DNA from 3 places in the Paenibacillus sp. FSL W7-1287 genome. Region 1 is predicted to be linked to each of the others. Evidence: riboswitches for the same ligand, from Rfam matches in the RefSeq annotation. Region 1 holds a riboswitch; each other region holds the start of a gene.

Region 1 (8,175 bases):
AAGCGCATAAGGTTAAACACGCACTACACATTGCATTAAATGGCCCAAGCTTATTCTGCCGCATGCTTTACAGTATCCACATTTACTCCTGCTTGCTTATGTCTTTTGGAAAAATTATACTAAACCTATCCTAATGTAGAATGGAGAGTTGCTATGAAACGTATTGCTGTATACTGTGGTTCCAGTATTGGAGCTTCTTCTGACTATGAACAAGCTGCTATTGCATTAGGTAATGAGCTTGCTCAACGTGGCATCGGTCTCGTCTATGGTGGCTCGCGCACGGGCTTGATGGGGGCGGTTGCAGATGCTGTGTTAAAAGCTGGCGGAGAGGTTATCGGCATAATCCCTCATCATCTGGCACATCGAGAAATTGCCCACGAGCAGCTTACCAAGCTCATTAAGGTTGATTCAATGCATGAGCGTAAGCATCAAATGATGGATCTATCAGACGGCTTTATTGCTATGCCTGGCGGTGCTGGGACAATGGAGGAGTACTTTGAAGTCATTACATGGAGTCAAATTGGGCTGCACAAAAAGCCATGCGGTCTATTGAATGTTAAAGGCTACTACAACCCGCTAATCCATCTGTTTGATCATATGGTACAGGAGCAATTCTTAAAAGGACGCTACGCTGCACTTAATCTTGTCGCGGAGCAGCCTCACGAGCTGTTAGAGCAGATGGCTAATTTCCGCCATCCCGACGAGCTATAAATATTCCTCAACCTTTACAATTTCTTAATATACAGTTGTCAAGTTTGGAAATGTATAGTACATTAGATCACAGTTGCATATAAACCGTCCGGGTGCTTGTGGAAACAGGCTGAGATAGTAGCTATTACCCCGCTACTGACCGTTGATCTGAACTGGATAATACCAGCGTAGAGAATGGGTGTTTAGAAAAAGAGGGATTTTCTGACCGTCTGCGTATATCCAGACGGTTTTTTTGTGCATACAAAACAATGTTGGAGGAGTCAAAACATGAAAAAACTTAGTTTAGTAGACATCGTTGTCATTATAGTGATAGGTATCGTATTTGGAGTAATCATGAAGTTTTGGGACGATCTATACAGCGTAGTGAAGCCGTTATTGCCAACGCTGCGTCAATTAATTTATGGTATGTGGTTTATGGTCGGTCCATTTGCTGCTCTTCTTATTCGCAAGCCTGGGGCAGCGCTATTGGCAAGTGTTGCAGGTGCAAGTCTATCCGCGTTAGTCGGTAACGGTTTTGAGGTTCTAATGTACGGATTAATTCAAGGTCTTGGAGCTGAGCTCGTCTTCCTAGCATTCCGATATCGCAAATTTTCAATTGCAGTTGCAGGATTAGCAGGCATCATGTCCTGCGTTGGCGGCTTCCTGCTAGATCTAAGCTATGGTTACGCTGAATTGGAAACATGGGCATTAATCGTGAAGTACGGATTACGTGTCATTAGCGCCTTTATCTTTACAGGGATCTTCGCCTACTATATCGTGCTTGCGCTAGAAAAAACGAAGGTCACTTCGTTAATTCGCCCAATTGACTATTCAGAAATTGACAACCTTAAGCAGTAAAGAAGGAGTTTAACGGATGACGAATAAAGCGATAGGTGTTACGAAGCTGAGAGCCAAGTACAGTGGGGAAAAGCAGCTTATATTCAACGATCTCACCCTTTCCATCCCTCATGGTCAAAAACTACTGCTGCTTGGACCTAGCGGCTGTGGCAAGTCTACGCTTTTACAAATTATTAGCGGCATTATACCGGGAGCAGTCCAAATCCCACTGCTGGCAGAGCAAATTACAAAGCCAGAGAGCTGGGGCTTTGTCTTTCAAGACCCAGACACGCAATTCTGCATGAGCTATGTCGATGAGGAGCTTGCGTTTGTCCTTGAAAATCAACAAATCCCACAAGAGCAGATGAAGCAGCTCATTGAGGAAGCTCTGGAGCATGTCCAGTTGCACTTGCCCAAGCTACATACTCCGATTGCAGAGCTGTCACAAGGGATGAAGCAGCGTCTTGCTCTTGCGGCGGTATTGCTTCTTAAGCCGGATGTTGTATTTCTTGATGAGCCTTCTGCCCTGCTAGATCCTGAGGGCAAGCAATATATATGGGAAACGATCCGTAGCACGTTAGCGCAGCATACCGTCATTGTCGTTGAGCATCATATTGACGGTATTCTCGACTGGTTTGATCGTGTCGTAGTGTTAAATCGTCTAGGTGACATTATTGCTGATGGCCACCCGTCTCATGTATTTGCAGAGCAGAAGTCATTTTTAATGCAGGAAGGGATATGGTATCCGAATATATGGGAGGAGTATTTTTCTTATCAATCGAACTCACTAAGCTTAGCCTTCCGAGCTGAAGCTACTGCCGAGCTGCAAGCTCAACCAAACATTAGCGGTAGCCAACCATTGCTCGAGCTGCAAAACTTTAAAGTTAAACGCGGAGCGTATTCACTCGTTGTACCATATGCCGCCGCACAGCAAGGAGATTGGATTGCGATAAGAGGTGCAAATGGGGCTGGTAAAAGCACACTGCTGTTCGCATTGGCACGCTTGCTAGCCTCTAATGGCAGCTATCGCATCCAAGGTGAGGACGTGGGCGAGGACATACCTCCTTCGATGAGCTATGTCTTTCAAAATCCTGAGCTGCAATTCATTACAGATCGAATCATTGATGAGGTTACGCATTCACTTATCGTCAAGTATGATAAGGAACGAACAGAGAAGGAGCAAGGCGAACATTGGATAAAAAGGCTATTTGCTCCTAAACAACGCAAGAGCAGAATCGATCTTCAGCAGCTAACGCTTGAAGCATCAGCGGCACTCGAGCAGCTTCAATTAAGCGTACCGCCTGACCGACATCCTTATGAGCTAAGCATCGGACAGAAGCGTAGACTAAGCGTGTTGACAGCACTTGTCGAAAATCGTTCCATACTATTACTGGATGAGCCTACCTTCGGTCAAGATGCACGCAGCACCTTTATTATGCTTGAGTGGCTGCAGCAGCTACAGGCTAGTGGCGTAACGATTATGATGATAACGCATGATGAGCAAATTATGAGGCGCTTCGCAACACAAATTTGGCATATTGAGCATGGTACGTTAACGACATGTTTACCAGCACATGCGCTATATTCTAAGGAGGCAGACGATGAACAGCTTACTCAACTGGTTCACACCTAACAAACAAACCTGGCTACATCGCTGTAATCCTTCATTAAAATTTGTTGCCTTATTCGCTATCATGCTGTTTGTATTTTTCAGTCGCGCCATTGGATTATATGTTGGCTATATCATTTGCCTTAGTATCGTGCTCTGGTCTAGCAGTGGTTTCCCCGCGCGGAAGGTTGCCTTACTTCATATTCCGATCCTCATATCCAGCTTGTCCTCAGGTATCACCTTGACGTTATTCGGCAGAGGAAATGATATCATCTGGCAATGGTGGATCATAAAGATCTCCCATGAAAGTATTCATTCAGGTATGATGATCGGAACGAAGTCCTTATTAATCGGCATCATCAGCTTACTGCTGCTGCTTACCTCACCACCTGTAAAGCTGCTTTATTCATTTATGCAGCAGCTTCGTTTACCAGCTAAGTATGCGTATGCGTTTCTTGCAGGGCTGCGCCTCGTACCTTACATGATCGAAGAGGTTCAATTACGAAGACGAGCACTACGTATACGGCGAGTTCAAGCAGATCGCGGCTTTGCTAAAATCTATCAGATGATAAAGCTGTATAGCATTCCGCTAATTGCACAGGCGATCCGCAGAGCCCATCGCATCGGTATTGCAATGGAAGCAAAGCAATTTCAGCAAAAGCGAACCTATTATTATATCACTAGCTTCTCTGCCTACGATGGCATCTTTGTTTGCATCGTGCTAATATGTACCGCCGTCGCGCTTATCGTTCCTGAGCTCCCGGTATAATATTGAAAAGCTTCAGCTACATCCAACCTGATACATCTGCAACAACAACATGCCCATCACGTTTAGATTTCTAACCGTGATGGGCATTTCTAGTGTAATAAAAATGACTCGAGCGTGTATCCCTAACGCTATTGATCAAACTGTACAAGCCATATATCTCTCTTGAAATGAGTTTTCTGCACCTGTCCAGCATCGATGATCGTAGCTCCAATCGCCTGCAGCTCATGCTCGATTGGCTCGACAGAGACGATCACTGCTCTTTTCGCTAATTTGCTCAAGGCCTGCAGCATCTCTTTACGCTCGGACTCCGGCAGCACGGAGCAACGATTGTACGGCAAATCCAGCACCGCGACATCGTAATCATCCTGCAGCTCTCTCATATCGGCAATGCCGATGCTGCAGCTAAAATCGAAGGCAGCCATATTCTCACGGGCACCAACAACTGCGAGTGGATTAATATCATAGCCTCTTGCAGAGACTCCTTGATCGCAGGCCTGTAGCAAGACCGTTCCGATGCCGCAGCAAGGATCAAGCAGTGTTACCGTTGAATCCAGCTGAGGCAGTAGTGTATTGACCACTGCACGTGCAACGCGTGTACTTAACGCAGTAGAGTAGTGTCTTGGCTTGCGATCATATTGCTGCCACTTGCCAGCATGTTGCTCGTATATGCCGAGCAGCCACTCTCCCTCGAGCTGTATGACGCCTAGCCAAACATCAGGGGACTTAAGATGAATGCTGCCGCCAATCGCGGTCCCAAGCTCCCGCTCCATCCTTCTCCTCAGCTCGTAAGGCAGCTTACTCGCGTTACCGTCTTGGATCACCTCAAGCGCAGTAATCTTATATACTTCCTGTAGCTGTAATTCCGCTGCTTCATGGAGCAAGTCTTCGTAGCTTTCAGCACTGAGCAACACTTCCAGTCGGTATTTTACATATGGGCTTCTTTGCGGAGAAACCTCTAGCTCGCTATCTATAACTGCCGTTGATTGATACCAGCTTGGCTCTACACGCAGCATTTGCCTAATTTCCAAGCTGCATAAGGCTAGCTCCTGCTCATGGCAGGTATATCGATATATATATCGCTTACTATTCACACGAACCACCTTACTCATCGTCTCGCCGTGCTTGCTTCGTTGGATGGTTCAGCTCGATATATTGGGGCTCAATCGTTGAATGCTCCTGAACGATAAAGCTTGCATTACAATGCACACACCCAATCGCATCAATCGGATTACTGCGATTGCAGCTCGGACACTGCTTGTCATCTGCTAAATTCAACATTTTCAATTGGTTTTGCTCTATTTCTGTTTTAAGCATTGAAATTTGCTCAAGCTGGTGGCTAAAAAACGATAGCTGCAGCTCTTGACCTGCTTCTGCTGCAAGTGCTACCTTCTCCCCAATTTCCTTATACAATCCGCTAATTTCGTTTTGTTTGCCAACATTGATTAATTTTAGCCTATTAATTTCGACGAGTATTTTCGCTTTCGTACCTGCTTCCGATACACCACTTTTTAATTTATCCAAAAAGCTCATATTGACGCCTCCTTTGCCTTCTTATAGGGTTGATTCTCCTAGCTACCTATAGTATTGTTCAATTAGATTTGTCAGGAGGGATTACAGCATATGCAGCTACCAAGCAATGAATGGGGAAAATTATTGCAGCAGGAGCAATTAAAGCCATACTATAAGCAATTACAACAATTTATTATAACAGAGTACAGTACATTGAACATATATCCAAAGCAAGATCATTTATTTCGCGCATTAAAGCTAACGGATTACTCTGATACACGAGTCGTTATTTTGGGACAGGACCCGTATCATGGTGAAGGACAAGCACATGGACTTGCCTTCTCGGTTCAACCTAACGTAAAACTTCCTCCATCACTTAGAAATATGTTTAAGGAGCTGGAGAACGACCTCGGCATAGCTGCACCACAGCACGGTAACCTCGAGGGGTGGGCAAGACAAGGCGTGCTGCTGCTCAATACTGTACTGACCGTACGTGCTGGTGAAGCGAACTCGCATCAAGGAAAAGGATGGGAAGTTTTCACCGATGAAGTCATTCAGCTGCTTAGCAAAAGAGAAAACCCTGTCATCTTTGTGCTATGGGGCAAGCCTGCGCAAGCGAAGAAAAAGCTTATCGCCGCTCATCATATCATTATTGAATCGGTCCATCCTTCTCCGCTTGCTGCATACCGCGGATTTTTTGGAAGCAAGCCGTATTCAACGATTAATCGCCATCTCGCTGAGCTCGGACAGCAAGCTATAGCTTGGGACCATACTTAGAGCTGCACTAGACACACGTACACGCGCCTAGTTATATTTTTATGCTGTTGTTCAGCCATCATATGATTTTTATACTAATAGGGTCAAGAATTATTCTTCTCACTGTTAAATGAAACGACAGAAGCAACAGGTAAAGCTGCGGGCAGCAATTAGCCCGCAGCTTTACATTTATTATCGACACTTATTATTAGCTTACTTTACGCTGTACTTATGCTGCTCGTACGCTTCACTTGCTTCTCTCATTAGATGTATTCCACCCTGATTCATCCACTCTTCTACAAACCTATCAAAGCTGCTAATCGGCAGCTCTCCTGTAATCATCATTAGAAAATAGTTCATCTCTAGCTCAAGAAGCTGCTCCCAATAAGTCGAATAAGCCGGCAAATGCTCAATGCTGTAGCTCTCTACCTTTATCATCGGCTGCTTCGATATTTCCCCTCCCTGCATATAGGCCTCAGCTACACTCCATGCCTCCATATCCTTCTTCGGCTGCTCCTCCTCCTGCACAACGTATTGGTACAGCCTTGACAGCTCAGGCGTCAGCTCTTCCTCGGTTAGTTCCTCTGCTAACAGCTGCTGCAGCATCTCATAACGCTTTACCACGCCATCTGGATCGTCCAGCAGCAGATCAAATGAATAGTAATTACGCAGCTGTACACCCTGCTGTGCTGCTATACTTCGTATTTCTTTACTAGCTTCATCCTCTATGTTGTCATAGCGCTCCAAGGCTGTGAACAGATTAAGAAGTGCCACTACGGCTTCGGGATACGGGTAGCCTTTACGAACGACTAGATAGCGGTCCGTTATCGGCGCAGACTTCGTTGTAAATTGACCCCCAGCATCTAACGGCGCCATATAAACCTTCCACTCTGCCTTCGTATCCAGTGATACCGATGCACTTAACGGCCAGAAGGGCGCCCACCACGGTGCAAAAATCATCCCCACTTGATTTTGCGTTACCAGCAAGCTCGCATCCTTACGCAGCATAAAATCACGATCAATAATTCCATGTTCATACCATTCCGCCAGCTTCTCAAGCGCTGCACGCGATTCAGCTTGAATCGATCCGTACACAAGATGTCCTTCTTGATTGACGATCCAATTTTGCGGGAAAGCGTGAAAGCTTGCGAAAAAAGAGTCTAGTCCCAACACTCCGGTTTTTTGCTGATAGACAAGCGATTTGTCAACGGGGAGTCCATAGGTGTCGTGCTCCTTATTACCATCGGGGTCACGATGCACGAACGCCATTGCAATATTCTCAATGTCTTGTAGTGTTCTAGGCGGTTCAAGCCTCAGCTTATCAAGCCAATCCTGTCTAACCCATAAGTACGTTGGCGCATCTGCCTCTATGCCAACATTGGGCAGTCCGAATAGCTTATCATCGATTTTCGCTTCCTCTAACGCTTTTCCACCTGTCGACTCATAGATCGACTTTACGAGAGGGGAGCCATGCTGTTCATAAACGTCATCCAGCTGCTCAATTAGTCCTCTTTCCGCCAACTGAAACAGCTGCTGCCGATTAACGATAAATGCATCAGGTAAGTCATTGCTGCGTATGGCTAGCTCTAGCATCGTATTATATTGCTCTTCTCCGCTTGCCTCCCAGCTATATTGAACCTCAATGCCTGTTTTCTCCAATATATAGCGTGTTACAAAATTATCATCACCAACATCACCCTCCGGAAGCTCGATATCAGAGTATGAATAAGGGACTCGAAGCAGAATTGGCTCATCATAAAGCAGTTCACTATTCTGTGCTATTTCTATGCTAGAGGCGCGAGTGCAGCCAGTACTACATACAGCGACATATATGATCGCTACAACAGCAAGCCATCTGCTCACCATAATCACTTCAACTCCTCCGCATGAAGTGAGCGATATTCTGTCGGATACACGCCTAGCTGCGCTTTAAATGCTCGACTAAAGTACTTGTGATCAACAAAGCCAACGCGATTGGCAATTTCTGAGATCGTTAGCTGAGTCG
Region 2 (8,175 bases), 360 kb from region 1:
TTCTAGGTGGATTGGATTTCATCCCACAAAATGAACAGGTAGAGGGATGAGTGCTCGGGGTACCTTGAAATACGAATATCGTACTTATTGTTCATTGAAAATTAAGTTTTAGACTGAAAAATAAAGTATTAGACCGAGAAATAAAGTTGTAGACTGGTCGCGGGCATTAAGCTCCCTCAGTACGCAGCACGGCCACCGTGACAGAAACATCAAAATTATAAGGATAATAATAGCATATATTTGAAAAAATACTAATGATATCAATTAAATTCATGAGGTGTTCGAATGTCAACGACGTCCTGAAGTATTCATGATTGGTGAGGATTATAAAGTTCGACACAGATGGTTATTATCACCAGGCGCTGATTGGTTAAATCCAGTTAATTGGAATAAGAATTTAATGAAATGTGTCTTCCACAAATCAAATTAGCCAATAGTATACAATCGTAAACAATTAGTTGGCAACAGAATCGATGAGCAGCATTTAGATGTGACAGGCACGATCCACCTGTTTGGCGGAGACCCTGCGGTGATGGCTGCGAGAATACAGCAACGTGTAATGCGAGAAACCGGGGTTCGTGTACGCGTCGGCATAGGGAGCAATAAGGTGCTGAGCAAAATGGCTTGTGATCACTTTGCTAAAAAGAACGAATCAGGAATATTCGAGCTTAAAAAGAACAAGCTTGCCGATACGCTGTGGCCGCTGCACGTAAGCAAGATGTTTATGGTTGGCAGTCGCATGACAAGGCATCTGGAAGTAATGGGCGTTCATACGATCGGAGAACTCGCACATACGCCGCTTGCTGTACTGAGACGCCGCTGGGGAGTAAACGGAGAGGTGCTATGGCGGATAGCTAACGGCATCGACGATTCTCATGTAAGCTTAGCGACACATCATACGCAGAAGGAGATCGGGCATCATATGACGCTTCCACGCGATTACAAAACGCTAGAGGAGATCAAGATCCCACTGCAGGAGCTCACTGAGCTAGTGTGTCAGCGTGCACGTGCGAAAGGAATGATGGGCAAGGTAATTTCTGTTAGCTGCCGAGGTGCTGATTTTGACCGACCAACGGGCTTTCATAGGCAGCGTAAGCTGGATGATCCAACCTATGTCGCTGCAGCGATGTACAAAACAGTGATGGAGCTGTTTCAGCTGCACTGGGATGGGATGCCGGTACGGAGCATTGGGGTGTCGCTTGGAGGGCTGGTAAGTGATCAGGTCGTGCAGCTGGCATGGTTTGATCCGTATGAAGAACAGCTTGCTTTAGAGCGTGTCACAGATCAAATTAAAGCCCGCTATGGTAATACTGCGATTATGAGGGCTTCTTCGGTAACGGCTTCAGGTCAAGCACGCGATCGGGCCGAAAAAATAGGAGGGCATTATAAATGAGTAAAAAGCTGCAAGGAAACGGTCTGTTCGAATCGTCTAGAATGATGCTGCCAGAGCATAAGGAGGCGATCGTTAATTATCAACTAGCGTTGAATAAAAAGCAACGACCTGTTCTGGACGAACAAAGATTTGAGGAGCTTTCTTATCGAATGTTCGAAGCTTTATATAAAAACTTAGAAGTAGCGATAACGGTATTTCATCCTTATATGGATACCGTCATCACAGGCATGATCACAAAAATCGATACCCAATTGAAACGAGTAAAGGTCGTTAGTGAGGGTGGAGACGAGGAGCTATGGATTAGCTTTAGCGATCTGCTGGATATCGATGCTGCCGCTGCATCAAGCTAACGGTTGTGCAGCGCTAAATTATCTGTATCAGCGCTGAATTATCTGTAATGTGAGAGCACAAAAATACCCACAGCCTAAACACTATTTTCAAAGTATCCAAGAAGACTGTGGGTACCCATTTATACATTGGCACAATGGCTAGCTCTCAGAACCAGCATTAATTCCGGAAAGGATAAAAGGAATAGCAGACTTAATAAATTGCTCCGGAGAGCGCTGCTCACTTTGGCGTCTCCATTCTACAGAGGCTCCGTACATCCCCCAGCTTAAAATGGCCGCAGTAATTTTAAGTGTGTCGTCCTCTTCAATATGATTTTGTTTCCTTAGCATTTTATAAAATATAATTTCGAGCTGCTCCCTAATAATACGGGCAATGGTGTCCTCATAGCCTCGATGGCAGCGATTGGACAATGATTTTTGAAAATTCGTTATAGCGTTAAAGAGACTTACGAACGTTTCTTCTGATAGCCGTTATTCTGATAGAGTTCATAATTCAAATTGACTAATAAAACCTCAGATAATACCTTCTCTAGCAAGTCATAAATATCTTCAAAATGATAATAAAAAGTTGCGCGATTAATCATCGCTTCTGACGTAATATCCTTGATCGTAATATCCTTAAATTCCTTCTTCCCAGAAAGCTCGATGAAAGAATCCATGATTAATTTACGAGTCCGCAGTACGCGAGGATCGGTTTTCGTTGGCGTCATTCTATGATCCCTCCTACTTTTTAGACAAATACTTAGATGTGTTGTAAAAGCAACAGATTCAGAGAAATATTGGTGTTTATCAATACTATTATGGCTTAAACTACGATTGTAAAGCAAATCAACGGACGAAAAGAGGAATGGATTATGAGCAACAATCAAATGATGTGTGATCTAGCGACAGGTGTTTGTGGAGTAGCAGAAGAGGAAAAAATGGAGATTGTTGATTTCAATCAACCGAAAAAATCCATTGATGTATATTATGTAACCGATCCGATCTGCTCACATTGCTGGGCAATTGAACCTGTACTGAAAAAGTTTAAGGAGCAGTATGGACATTATTTTAACTTCCATGCCGTTATGGGTGGACTGCTAGAAAAATGGGGCGATGGACCAATTGATCCTGCCAATGGAATCTACAAGCCAGCGGATGTGGCCAGTCACTGGAGGGAAGTAGGACAATATTCTCGTATGCCTATTGACGGCTCACTGATGATCGACAACCCTGTTCAATCATCTTACCCGCCATCCCGCGTGTTTAAGGTTATTCAAAGTAAATATAGTGATGCGTTAGCGTATGAGTTCCTGCGTCGCACAAGAGAACAACTATTCGCATTTAACCAAAATATTTCAGATCAGTCTATATTGATCGATATTGTAAATAAGGTTGGGCTTGATGGTGAGGCGATTGTAAATGAAGCGGAACAACCTATCGGACAACAATTATTGAATGAGGACTTCACTCTAGCAGGACGATTAGGTGTTAAAGGATTCCCTACCATTGTTATGATCAATGAGGAAAACAAAGGTGTAAAAATTGGTGGTGGTCGACCGTTTGAGTATTATGTAGACGGATTAAAGCAGATTCTCGATCTGGAGGAACTGCAGCCGAAACAACAGCCTTCTCTATCAAGCTTACTAGAAAAAGAAAAGCTTTTATTCTCAAAAGAGATTGAAGTGATGTACGATGTTGAACAATCGGAAATTGATGCATTCATCGAAAAGGAGCTTTCTGAGGGGCATTATCAAGTGAAGGAAATTGTCGGAGAGCGCTATGTGACCATAAACAATTAACGATGCTGTGCTGTATGGTGTACTGCTCTAGCTCATAAAGCTAAGCAGCTCCTTTGAGCAGCGAAGGTGAACGAAGAAACTTAACTTGGCAAGCGAATAGCCCATGGATCGATTATTATGTGTACAATTTTCGATGTATTCGAGCTTCCTGTTCCTTGCTAGATATTATTAATAGTGCATTTCATAGTGACAAGGTCACGACAAAAAAACGGCTGCATCTTGCAGCCGTTTTTGCGGCAATAGGCGTACACTTGAAGAAGCAGTTACAGAACGCCTTTCTTCTTGTAGTAGTTGTCGTTATAGACAATGCTCGGATGATTCGGGTTTAATGCTTTTGCCTGTTTGTGGTGTTCGACGGCTTGCTCGATATTTCCCATTCGATCATAGCAGACTGTCAGCTGCAAATGAGGCAGCCATGTCGCTGTAGCAGGATTATGAAAGCTCATATCTGTCATATACTTTGATGTTGAAAGTGCTTGGGTATACCAATAAGTGGCTTCAGGATACCGTTTTTCGTGTAAAAACAAGCTGCCAAGCTGATAGCAAAAATCAGGACGAGGTGGCGTGTATTCAAGCGTCTGCAGTAGGCTACGAATGGCAAGCTCCCTCTGTTTTAATTGGGCATAGCAGTGCGCTTTGCGAGAGCAGGCTGCAATGTTATCCTCGACCCAGCCCTTTTTTCCTTCAAGAAACAGATCGTACCATTGAATGGCTTCTTCGTAACGGGCATGGTCGCGCAGCTCATTTGCAAAGTAAAATTGATCACGTGGCGTAAATTCTTCTCCTTGCTCCAATCGAGCTAAGTAAATATCGAGATTACGATTGGACGCATGACGTTCCTTCCGGTGCGTTACAGCAATGTCTGAGTGGAAGCTGGAGCCGTATACAGATAAATATTCATGTACTGGACCAATCCACTCAAAATTCATGGAGCGTTTAACGAGGCGATTGCGGCGATAGCTGTAGGTAGGTTTGCCATTCTCATCAAAGGCAAGATTGTACTTCATCGTAACGGTATCGTAGTTAAAAGGCTCGCGCTGCTTCAGCTCAAGTAAGCGGGCAAGATCCTCTGGCATCAGTACATCATCCGCATCAAGCCACATGATATAGTCACTGGTTGCTTGCTGAAAGCTGAAATTACGAGCAGCTGCAAAATGATTAATCCATTCAAAGTCATACACTTTTGCACCGAGCGAGGTAGCAATCTCTTTCGTCCGGTCTGTTGAGCCTGTATCCACAATGATGATCTCGTCAATAGCCTCCTTCACGCTATTGAGACAGCGAGCAATCACATCTTCTTCATTTTTCACGATCATACATAAACTAATCGTAATCAACAACATCACCCTTTATCAAAGTCTTGTATAGTCTTGTATAGTCTATTAGTCAACCATAAGAAAAGTGCTAGACACGTGGAATGAATGTGCCTGTATACCCCTATGTTTAGACGCAGCTTACAATGCTAGACGTGTTCATCATGAGCAGGGCTATCCAAATGAATAACCGTTTGCTATAATAAACAATAGATTAACCAATTGAATACGACACTTCGGGAGCTAAGATGAACTTGGCTGAGAGGAGAACTGTTCTGTTCTCGACCGTACCTGATCTGGATAATTCCAGCGTAGGAAATGTGCCATAACATTAACCGGCCACGTTTCTATGCCCGGTTTTTTTGTGCTCTGCAGCAGAGCAGATACATATTCGGGCATCGAAAACGATCAATTAACCTGTATGAACGTTTGAACAGCGGGCAAGCTGTTTCATAGCAGGGTAATGACGTTGCTGCAAGGCATCCTTCCTCTACGCGAAGGGTGTCTTTTTAATACCTATGATGATCAGCGTGTCAAAATGGTCAATCTAAAAAGAAAAAGAAAAAGAGATGGAGAGAAAAGCTATGAAAATTCAAAGCACCAAATGGCTCGTTATGGTTGTGCTGCTAGCGATGCTTACAGCATGCGGTAATACGGGGAATGCAGGAAATGCGGAGAATGCAGCAAAGGGGAATGAAGCAGCCTCAGAGGAAAAGCTGCGCAAGGTACAGCTTATGCTGGATTATACGCCAAATACAAACCATACCGGACTGTATGCAGCTCGTGACCTAGGATACTTTGCAGAGCAGGGCTTAGAGGTGGAAATTATTGCTCCAGCAGATGGTGGAGCAGACGCACATGTTGCAGCGGGAAATGTAGAGTTTGGTGTAAGCTATCAGGAAAATGTGACGCTATCACGCATCGCTGGTTTACCAGTTGTGTCGCTTGCGGCCATTATTCAGCATAACACCTCAGGCTTTGCATCGCCTAAGGATAAAGGCATTGTAACACCGAAGGAATTTGAAGGGATGCGCTATGGCGGATGGGGCTCTCCGATTGAGCAAGCCACAATCGAGTCCTTAATGCTTGCAGCAGATGCTGATTATAGCAAAATGGATATTGTGAATATGGGCAATAGTGATTTCTTTGCAGCGGTTGAGCGAGATATAGATTTTGCTTGGATCTTCTACGCTTGGACAGGGATTGAAGCAGAGCTGCGAGGGGTAGATCTTAATATGATCTATATGAAGGATTATAATGAAAATTTAGATTATTATACGCCAGTGCTTGTAACGGGTGAAGCGATGATTAAGGAAGACCCTGAGCTCGTTCGTAGCTTTGTCGCAGCAGTAGCAAAGGGATATCAGTACAGCATCGAGCACCCAGAGGAGGCGGCAGATGTATTGATTGCAGCAGAACCAGATCTTAATGCAGAGCTTGTTAAAGCAAGTCAGCAATGGCTAAGCCCACGCTATCAGGACGATGCACCACGCTGGGGTGAGCAGAAGCTGTCCGTATGGCAAGGATATGCTGACTGGATGTACAGCAATGGCTTGCTAGAGGGTGAGCTTGAAGCTGAAGCGGCATTTACTAATGAGTTTTTACCAGAATAAGTGAAACACGCCAAAGGCGAATTGTTAATAAGTAAACTAAAAAGAGGAGTGAAGGCTAAGTGGCTAATGCATTATTGAGCATTCAAATGATACCAAAAACGAATAACGGGGAAAGTGTCATACCTTATGTTGATCAAGCAATCGCGATCATTAAGGAATCAGGGGTACCGTATCGTGTAGCTCCGCTGGAAACAACAATGGAAGGCAATCTGGATGAGCTGCTGCGCATCGTTCAACGAATGCATGAAGCGATGACGGAGGCAGGATGTCCAGGAGCATTATCTCAAATCAAAATTTCCTACAACCCACAAGGTGCATCGATGGATAAGCTGCTGGAGAAATACCCGGATGGACAGTAGAAAGCGTCTATGGAGCAGCATATGGCCGCCAGCGCTAATGCTGCTTCTCATATTCATCGTATGGGAGTTTATCGTTCGCTATGAGCTGGTATATAGCTGGTTAATTCCGTCTCCCATAGGCGTAGGTCAAGAGATGATCAACAGCTGGTCAAGACTGATGGAGCATTGGCTGGCTACGATGCAGCTCACGCTGCTAGGCTTTGTTGGCGGTGCGCTAAGCGGTATTGCACTTGCTATGCTATTGCACTTTATTCCGATTATAAGACGTGCCATGTACCCTGTACTCATATTGTCGCAAAATATTCCCGTTATCGTCATTGCGCCAATATTAACGATGCTGCTAGGCTTCGGAATGCTGCCAAAGGTGCTGCTGATCGTGCTTGTTTGCTTTTTCCCAATCTGTATCGCTATGCTGGGCGGGCTTGCGCAGATTGATTATAGTTTGAATAACTATATGCGGATGATCGGGAGCAACAAATGGCAAACCTTCATTCATCTGGAGCTGCCAAGCGCGCTAAGCAATGTATTCAGCGGCTTAAAAATAGCCGCATCTTATAGTGTATTAAGTGCAGTTGTAGCAGAATGGCTGTCTCCTAAGGTTGGACTAGGAGGGTTTATGATCTTGTCTTCTCGTGGCTACATGCCGGAACGCGTATTCGCTACCGTGCTCCTGATCGTGATGACGAGCTTATTATTGTTCTGGCTTGTTACGCTGCTGGAGAGGCTTTGCATACGCTGGCGACCTCGGAAGGAGGCGAGCTAATGCTTGAGCTAAAAGGGGTAAGCAAGTCATTTGTAACAAATGGTGAGCGGCATGAGGTGCTGCGCAACATTAATCTCTCCGTTAAAAATGGAGAGTTTGTATCGATGATTGGTCCATCTGGCAGTGGGAAAACGACATTATTTCAATTAATTGGCGGATTAAATGAGCTGGATACAGGTGAGATCTGGCTTGAAGGCAATAATATTACGGGTGAGCGAGGACATATTGCCTATATGCCTCAGCAAGCGTCTCTGCTGCCATGGTATTCAGTAAAACGCAATATTGCATTAGCTTTGCAAATAGCAGGAGCGGGTAAAAAGGAGACTCAGCAGCAGGCCGAGCAATGGCTCGAGCGTGTAGGACTAGCTGAGTACAGTGATGAGTATCCATATAAGCTGTCAGGCGGTATGAGTCAGCGTGTATCGTTTCTGCGTGCGCTGCTGTCACCGCAAAAGCTAATGCTGCTAGATGAGCCGTTTGGAGCGCTCGATGCGCTAACAAGGCTGCATATGCAGCAATGGCTGCTGTCAATCTGGGAGCAGAACCGTCGCTCCGTGCTGCTTGTTACCCATAGCATAGACGAAGCACTTATGCTGTCCGATCGAA
Region 3 (8,175 bases), 1.5 Mb from region 1:
ACTTTATGATGAGATTAGCGGCAATAGAGGGTGAGCGCAGCGGCGAACGAGGCGTTACCAAATTTGTTAAGCTCAAGTATCCATTTGCGCCCGAACGTAAAGTATAATATACATACAAATAACGGAATAAATGAGGTCGTAACGATGAATCGATTAGACGAAATGTTTGTGATGAGCAGCGAGCAGAAGGAACGGTTAACAGCTATTGGCAAGCTTGCAGATTCCTTCGCCAGCGAGGCACATCGAGTGGATGCCGAGCATGATTTTGCGTTTGAACATATTGAGGCGCTTCGCAAGCTGAATTACTTTTCCTATACGGTTCCTCGCGAATTTGGAGGAGAAGGGGTCACGCTTTATGAGTTTGTTATGCTGCAGGAGCGCTTAGCTCAGGGTGATGCAGCGATAGCACTAGGCGTAGGTTGGCATCTAAGTGTAATGTTCGAGCTGAATCTCAATAAGCCGTGGTCTGAAGCTGCACTTGCAGCACTTAACGAGCAGGTTGTTAAGCAGCAGATCCTTGTCAACCGAGCAGCAACAGAGAAGGCATCTGGAAGTCCAACTCGCGGAGGAAAGCCACAAACAACGGCTCTACAATGCACGGATGGCTCTTATGTGCTTAATGGTCGTAAAACGTTTACGACCCTGTCACCAGTACTCGATTATTTTCTCGTCACTGCAGGCTTGGATGAGGATACCGTTGAGTTTATGATTCCTCGAACTGCCGATGGCTTACGGATTGAACAAACATGGAATATGCTCGGAATGCGCGGAACGGCGAGTCATGATCTAGTTATGGAGGAAGTACTCCTACCGGCCTCTGCCCTTATGCAGGTTTTTCCGGTTTTTCCGAAAAAGAAAGCCCAGCTGGCCGCTCCACATCTGTTGCATATTCCAGCTTGTTATCTCGGCATTGCACTAGCTGCAAGGAAAGAAGCGATTAAGTTCGCATATAGCTACCAGCCGAACTCACTCTCAACCTCAATTATCCATGTTCCTCATATCGTGCAGCAGCTTGGTCAAATTGAGCTAGAGCTGCAAACAGCGAGACATTTTATGTATAGCGTAGCAGCGAGATGGGATCAGAAGGTGCTTCCACCTGAGCAGCTTAGTATCGAGCTCAATGCGGTTAAAGTGACTGCCATACAAACCGCGCTTTCGGTTGTTGATAAGGCGATGCGGATAGTAGGAGCACATAGCTTAGCGCTTGATCACCCATTGCAACGCATGTATCGTGATGTGCGTTTTGGCTTACATAATCCCCCTATGGAGGATGCAGTGCTGTCGATGCTAGGAAGATTAGCGATAAAGGATATAGAACTAGAGCTAGAACACAAACAGGAGCATGAGCAGGATTAGTGAGAGTATAACAGTATAGTTAGCGCTCCTAGCTCGTCAAGAAGTGCCGATTGCTAGAGTCAATAGACATAAATTTTTTTTAAGCTGTTGCCAATATCTAACACATCATTTATAGTATTGTTAACTTCATATTGATACACGGGTGCTGGATAAAGTCCGGCTGAGATAGAAACCGTATGTTTCTGACCGTTAATCTGATCCAGGTAATGCTGGCGTAGAGAATTTTATCGAATTGTAACCATTCGTGTACTTTAAAGTTCTCGAATGGTTTTTTTTGTGCTTAAATACGCCAATATTTCCAATTAAAGGAGGAAAAGTAGATGACAAGATTTAGTGAAAGACTGTATGCTGCAGCAGGTGGAATTTGGGAGCAAAGCCACCGCCACCCATTTCTCACCGAGCTTAGCAATGGAACGCTTGACCCACAGCGCTTTATTTACTACATGAAGCAGGATTATGTGTATCTAATCGAATATTCGAAGATGTTTGCTTATGGCAGCATAAAAGCTCAAGATCTAGCAACCATCGGCAAAATGTCTGAGCTGTTACACTCGACTTTGCATGTAGAGATGGAGCTGCATCGTCAGTACGCAGAGCGATTTGGCATTAGTCGTGAAGAGCTAGAGTTAACGACTCCATCCCCAACACTAATTGCCTATACGAAATATATGCTCGAGGCTGCAGCACAAGGAACGCTAGCGGACGTAGTTGCTGCGCTTTTGCCATGTATGTGGAGCTACCGAGAGGCTGGATGCAGATTTGCTGAAATTCCTGAAGCTCTTGAGCATCCCCTTTATCGGGAATGGGTACTAATGTATAGCTCTAAGGAGTTTGGAGAGTTGACTGATTGGACAATCGCTCTGATGAATGAGCTGGCTGAGGGCTTACCAGAACGAGAGCTTGCACGATTAGAGCGTCACTTTGTAACCGCCTCAAAGTTTGAATATTTGTTCTGGGATATGGCTTATCGCCAGGAGGAATGGCCGGTTTGAACAAAGCTAAGCAGACGATAGAACAATACGCCCTTGTCGTTGAGGGACTCGTATACGGTTTTACTGAGGATAAGCTGCTGTTTGACGGACTAGATTTAGCTATTCCGACTGGAGAGTTTGTAGCACTGCTTGCACCGAGTGGAATCGGTAAGACGACATTGTTTCGATTACTTACAGGTCAGCTGCAGCCAATAGCTGGTGTACTTCATATTGGAGCTGAAGAGGCTGAAAAGACTGAGAAAGCAATTGGTCGTAGCATGCGAATAGGCTATATGCCGCAGCGTGACAGCTTAATGCCGTGGCGTACTGTGCTCGATAATGCAGTGCTTGGCCTGGAGTTGTCAGGAGTAAGCAAGCATAAAGCAAGGCAACAAGCTTTAGAGCTGCTACCGCAGTTTGGTTTAGCTGGCACAGAGAACAGCTATCCGCATGAGCTGTCGGGTGGGATGCGACAGCGAGTATCCTTTTTGCGATCGATGCTTGGTGGAAGCTCGATGCTGCTGCTAGATGAGCCGTTTAGTGCTTTGGACGCGATGGTACGAATTCAGATGCAGGAATGGTTGCTTCAAGTATGGGAGCAGCATCGCAAAACGATATTATTCATTACACATGATATTGATGAGGCTATCTTGCTTGCTGATCGAGTGCTCGTAGCAGCAAGCTCACCAGTAAGCATGCTGCATGAGATTGTGATAGATTTACCGCGTCCTCGCTCCTACGATATCGTGCTCGATCGTGAGTTTATAGCACTAAAGCGGCGAGCGATGGAGCTGCTTGGAAGAGGTAGCCTGCCGCGTGAAAGCTGAATATGGAGCTACTTAGCATGAGGCTGTATATGAGGCTAGGTATGAAGTTGAATATGAAGGGTTACGACATGATTACAGGCTGGAGTTTCACTGAACATAACGGACTGATCGATATGAGAATCTACGTTCAGCATTAGGAAAGGAAAGGGTGACACACCTAATGAACAGTTCAGCAAAGGCAGCCTTAAAGGTAGGGAGAGACGATACACAAGATGTCTCCAGTGAGATAAATGCACGTAAGGCAACAGATAAACAAACACATAAGCCAGTACATAAGCAGATCCGGCACAAATTATTAGCTAATTTTCCTTTGCTAGCTTTTATCCTACTTCTAGCAATCGTATGGGAGGGCTTGACGCGACTGCTTCCAATTCCGCATTACATTATTCCACGTCTGTCTGCGGTATTACAATCTTTAGTTGAACACGCGCCGGTGCTCGCTAAGCATTTTGTCATAACGCTGAACGAGTCGATAATCGGCTTAATGATCTCTGTTCTCTTAGGATCATTATGTGCTCTATTGATTGATAGTATAAAAATCGCACAACGAACGCTCTATCCGGTCATTATCGCATCGCAGACGATTCCTATCATTGCATTGTCACCAATTATGGTGATGTGGTTTGGCTACGAGCTGTGGAGTAAGGTAGCGGTTGTCGTGTTGTTTACATTTTTCCCGATTACAGTAAATACGATCGCTGGATTGCGTGCTGCTGATCCAGACATTGGCGAATTGATGCGCTCGATGGGAGCAAGTAAAGGTGATTTGTTTTGGAAATGGAAGCTACCTTCCGCCGTGCCTCATTTTTTCACAGGCTTGAAGATGGCAGCCACAATTAGCGTAGGCGGTGCGACATTAGGAGAATGGCTTGGAAGCGAGGCTGGCTTGGGTATGTATACGAAGCGTGCCTCGAATTTGCTGCAAGGCGAAGCTGTATTTACAGGCGTGCTGCTGCTGTCAGCTATGGGTATTATGTTATTTCTTACCGTACAGCTTATTGAGCGAATCGTTAAAGGTGAGCGCAGATACTAAAGTTTAAAGATATAAAGCTTACATAAAAAAAGCTTACACTAAAAAGCTGTTAGAGAGATAAAGAACACTTACTAATGAGTAGATAACGAGCAAGTAAATGATTAGTAAATAGATTTAGAGATAGGAGATTAGGAGATAGATATGAGAAATGTAACGAGAAGCTTCAAAAGGGCATGGATTGCTACTGTTCTTATTGTAACGATGATGACACTAAGCGCGTGTGCTGCACCAAAAGCAACAGAGAAGGAGCAGCAATTGGACGAATTAACGGTGCTGCTTGATTGGTATCCGAACGCTGTGCACTCCTTTTTATTCGCAGCAGAATCACAAGGCTATTTTGAAGAAGCGGGTCTACATGTAAAGCTGCAAACACCTGCTGATACGAATGACGCAATTAAGCTTGTTGCAGCGGGAAAGGCTGACTTAGCGATTAGCTACCAGATGCAGGTGGCGATTTCACGTGGCGAGGATATTCCAATTGTCTCTGTCGCAGCACTTGTTAGGCATCCACTCAATCAGCTGTTTATTCTGGATGATAAGAAGGTTGAGCGTCCAATGGATCTAGCTGAGTTGAAAATCGGTTATCCGTCCATCCCGTTATATGAATCGTTCGTTAAAACGATGTTTGCCCATGACGGCGGTGATCCGTCGCAGCTTACCTTTGTCGATATTGGCTGGGACTTAATTCCAGCGATGACGACAGGCCGGGTCGATGCAATTATCGGCGGCTACGTAAATCATGAAAAGCTGCTGCTGGAGAAAGAAGATGTGAAGCTGAAAACATTTATCCCTTCAGAATATGGGGTTCCAGATTATTATGAGCTGGTGCTTACAGCAAGCGAAAAGGGCATAGAGCAAAAAGGCGATGTCTTCAAGCGCTTTATAGAGGCGGCCACTCGAGGATTTGAGTATACGATGGAGCATCCATCTGAAGCTTTGCAATACTTGCTTGATAAGCAAAGTGATAACTTTCCATTAGATGCTGAGATTGAACAGCAAAGCTTGGCCATCTTGCTGCCGTTGATGGATGCTGGCACGGAAGCGTTTGGCAAGCAGTCCGAACAGTCTTGGCAGCATGCGATTGACTGGCTAGTCGAGCAAGGGCAATTGAAGAAAGACATTGAGGCAAAGGATGCGTTTCGTAACCTGTAATGACAGATGAAGGAGGCCGAGCATGAAGAGATATTCGCGGCAAATGCTTTTCCAGCCCATTGGAGAAGCAGGGCAGAAGAAGCTGCAGCAAAGTTCAGTTTGTATTATCGGTATGGGCGCACTAGGTACAGTATTAGCTAGTCATATGGTTCGAGCTGGTGTTGGCTTAGTACGGATGGTAGACCGAGATTATGTGGAGCTCAGTAATCTGCAACGTCAAATGCTGTTCGACGAGGATGATGTAAGAGATAGTCTGCCGAAGGTAATCGCAGCTGAGAACAAGCTTCGTAAGGTGAATTCCTCTGTTCAGCTTGAGGCGATTGTTGCGGATGTATCCCTGAATAATATCGATGCACTGCTGCAAGGAGTAGATCTAGTGCTCGATGCAACGGATAATTTTGCTACTCGCTACTTGCTTAATGATGCATGCTGGCAAAGGAATATTCCGTTTGTGTACGGTGGCGCGGTAAGCTCTCGCGGGATGAGCGGCATATTTATTCCCGGCCAAACGCCCTGCTTACGCTGCTTTATTCAGTCAGCAGACAGCACGGGGCAGACCTGCGATACGGTCGGCGTAATTGCGCCAGTCGTGGATATCGTCGCTTCCTATCAAGCAGTAGAAGCATTAAAGTTTCTTGTCGGTGCAGAGAAGCAGCATAGAGAAAGCTTGGTTACTTTTGATATATGGCATAACCAGTATTTCGAGCTGAAATACAATGCGCCACGACCAGACTGCCCTTGCTGTGGAACGAAGCAGTACCCTGCACTACAAGAGGAGCAGCAGCTGGTCGTTACACTATGCGGCAGAGAGACGGTACAGTTTGTTAGTCGCGAAGAGCTGAATCTTAAGCAATGGAAGGAACGTCTTGAGGGGATAGCTACAGCGATAAGATTCAATCCTTATTTACTCAAGGTAGAACTTCCAGAAGGAGAGCGTCTCGTTATATTCGCTGACGGGCGTGTGCTCGTACAGGGTACGGAGGATCTCGTTCGAGCGAAGACGATCTATGCTAGATATATCGGTATGTAATCACTTGGAGGTGTAAAGCGATGAAGGATTTTAAGTTATACGCGATTACAGGTGAGCAGTTTCATCCTGGGAGGGATATGCTCGACGTAATGGAGCAGGCGATATTAGGCGGCGTTGATATTATTCAGCTGCGAGATAAATCGGGAGATATAGAGGCCATACGCAAAAAAGCAGTCGCACTGCGCCAATTAACTGCTAAGTACGGCGTAACATATATCGTTAACGATTATATCGATATCGCGCTAGAGGTTGATGCAGACGGGGTACATCTTGGGCAGGGCGACGTCCCGCTCGCCGAAGCAAGACGCAGAATGGGAAAGAAAATTATAGGCATCTCAACACATGCAATCGAGGAAGCGATTCAAGCGGAGCGTGATGGAGCGGACTATATCGGGGTTGGACCAATTTATCCTACGAAGACGAAGGAGGATGTGGTCGATCCTGTAACGGTTTCATACGTGAAGGAGGTTGCGAGTACGATTAAAATCCCGTTCGTGGCGATAGGCGGTATTAAGCTGCATAACGTAGATGAGGTCATTAAAGCTGGTGCCACGCGGATATGTGCAGTTAGTGAAATTGTCGGCAGTGATGATATTCAGCGTACCTGCCGTGAATTTTTAAGCAAGCTGGAGAAAGCGAGGGCTATACATGGAATTGATCATTAATGGGAAAGTACAGCAGCTTGAAGCGAAGACGATTAAAGATGTTGTCGAGCACTTTGGACTTTCAAGTAAGCCCATTGTCGTAGAGGCGGATGGTGTAGTGCTCGTATCTGAGCAATGGGTGGATACTGCCGTCAAGCCAGGCATGAAGATTGAGCTTGTTCATTTTGTTGGAGGGGGCTGAGGAGCTTGACGATGGATACATGGAAAATAGGTAACCGAACTTTACATTCAAGATTTTTCATCGGAACGGGGTTATTCCCGAATCCTTATGTACAGCAGGAGGCGATTCGGGCTTCAGGAGCTGAGGTGCTTACCTTCGCTATTCGTCGCATTAATCTGGAGCAGACCGAGGATGATTCGATACTGCAGCATATCGAGCCAGAGCAATTTCAGTTTTTGCCGAACACTTCCGGTGCTCGCACAGCAGAAGAAGCGGTGCGAATAGCTCGTCTAGCTCGTGCATCAGGATTAAGTGATTGGATTAAGGTTGAAATAAGCGCGAATGAGCGAACGCTGCTGCCCGATGCGCTGGAGACATTGAAGGCAACGGAGATTTTAGTGAAGGAAGGATTTACCGTGCTGCCTTACATATCGGACGATCCGATTATGTGTAAGCGGCTTGAAGAAGCGGGAGCAGCCGCTGTGATGCCCGGGGCATCACCGATTGGAACAGGTCTAGGCATACTTAATCCTTATCATCTTGGTCTTATTGTAGAGGAAGCGAAGGTGCCGGTAATCGTCGATGCAGGGCTCGGCACAGCGAGCGATGTGGTGCAGGCGATGGAGCTAGGAGTCTCTGGTGTGTTGATGAATACGCCAGTCGCTAAGGCTCGTGATCCGATCAAGATGGCACAGGCGATGCGGGTAGCGATCGAGGCGGGACGACTTGCTTATCTGGCAGGAAGAATTCCGAAGAAAAAATATGCATCAGCGAGCAGCGGGCTAGAAGCTTTTAAGCTGAGCTAACTAGCGCGTCAACCTAATTAGCGGAACGAAGTCAGCAGGAAAGTTGGTTATACGATGAAGGAATCGATTATGGTCATAGGTGGAGGCGTCATCGGGTTATCCTGTGCACTTGAGCTGCGCCAACGGGGATATGAGGTGACCGTACTAGAGCGTAACGAGTGTGGCGGGCAAGCAT

Evidence for each region. A riboswitch is a leader RNA that binds a small molecule or an ion and turns the genes downstream of it on or off. The one in region 1 is predicted to bind thiamine pyrophosphate.
Region 2: it holds a riboswitch for thiamine pyrophosphate, as region 1 does, so the genes downstream of both, NSQ99_RS12095 (ABC transporter substrate-binding protein) here and NSQ99_RS13640 (ECF transporter S component) in region 1, are expected to answer to the same signal.
Region 3: it holds a riboswitch for thiamine pyrophosphate, as region 1 does, so the genes downstream of both, tenA (thiaminase II) here and NSQ99_RS13640 (ECF transporter S component) in region 1, are expected to answer to the same signal.

What each region holds. Positions count from the first base shown of each region.
Region 1 covers NZ_JBBORD010000001.1:2,993,409-3,001,583, forward strand. Annotated here, with positions in the region: gene NSQ99_RS13635 (LOG family protein) at 154-711, shown strand; TPP riboswitch at 790-902, shown strand; gene NSQ99_RS13640 (ECF transporter S component) at 979-1,548, shown strand; gene NSQ99_RS13645 (ABC transporter ATP-binding protein) at 1,565-3,160, shown strand; gene NSQ99_RS13650 (energy-coupling factor transporter transmembrane component T family protein) at 3,129-3,905, shown strand; gene NSQ99_RS13655 (TRM11 family SAM-dependent methyltransferase) at 4,034-4,996, opposite strand; gene NSQ99_RS13660 (zinc ribbon domain-containing protein) at 5,007-5,435, opposite strand; gene NSQ99_RS13665 (uracil-DNA glycosylase) at 5,526-6,191, shown strand; gene NSQ99_RS13670 (extracellular solute-binding protein) at 6,384-8,036, opposite strand; gene NSQ99_RS13675 (response regulator transcription factor) at 8,039-8,175, opposite strand, start outside.
Region 2 covers NZ_JBBORD010000001.1:2,638,019-2,646,193, reverse strand. Annotated here, with positions in the region: gene NSQ99_RS12120 (DNA polymerase IV) at 434-1,393, shown strand; gene NSQ99_RS12115 (YolD-like family protein) at 1,390-1,743, shown strand; partial or broken gene NSQ99_RS12110 (TetR/AcrR family transcriptional regulator) at 1,882-2,450, opposite strand; gene NSQ99_RS12105 (DsbA family protein) at 2,595-3,521, shown strand; gene NSQ99_RS12100 (glycosyltransferase) at 3,785-4,837, opposite strand; TPP riboswitch at 5,061-5,170, shown strand; gene NSQ99_RS12095 (ABC transporter substrate-binding protein) at 5,419-6,447, shown strand; gene NSQ99_RS12090 (MTH1187 family thiamine-binding protein) at 6,507-6,806, shown strand; gene NSQ99_RS12085 (ABC transporter permease) at 6,796-7,569, shown strand; gene NSQ99_RS12080 (ABC transporter ATP-binding protein) at 7,569-8,175, shown strand, end outside.
Region 3 covers NZ_JBBORD010000001.1:1,466,331-1,474,505, forward strand. Annotated here, with positions in the region: gene NSQ99_RS06620 (acyl-CoA dehydrogenase family protein) at 145-1,356, shown strand; TPP riboswitch at 1,485-1,594, shown strand; gene tenA (thiaminase II) at 1,677-2,348, shown strand; gene NSQ99_RS06630 (ABC transporter ATP-binding protein) at 2,336-3,154, shown strand; gene NSQ99_RS06635 (ABC transporter permease) at 3,315-4,187, shown strand; gene NSQ99_RS06640 (ABC transporter substrate-binding protein) at 4,329-5,339, shown strand; gene NSQ99_RS06645 (ThiF family adenylyltransferase) at 5,362-6,369, shown strand; gene thiE (thiamine phosphate synthase) at 6,390-7,034, shown strand; gene thiS (sulfur carrier protein ThiS) at 7,018-7,215, shown strand; gene NSQ99_RS06660 (thiazole synthase) at 7,227-8,000, shown strand; gene thiO (glycine oxidase ThiO) at 8,055-8,175, shown strand, end outside.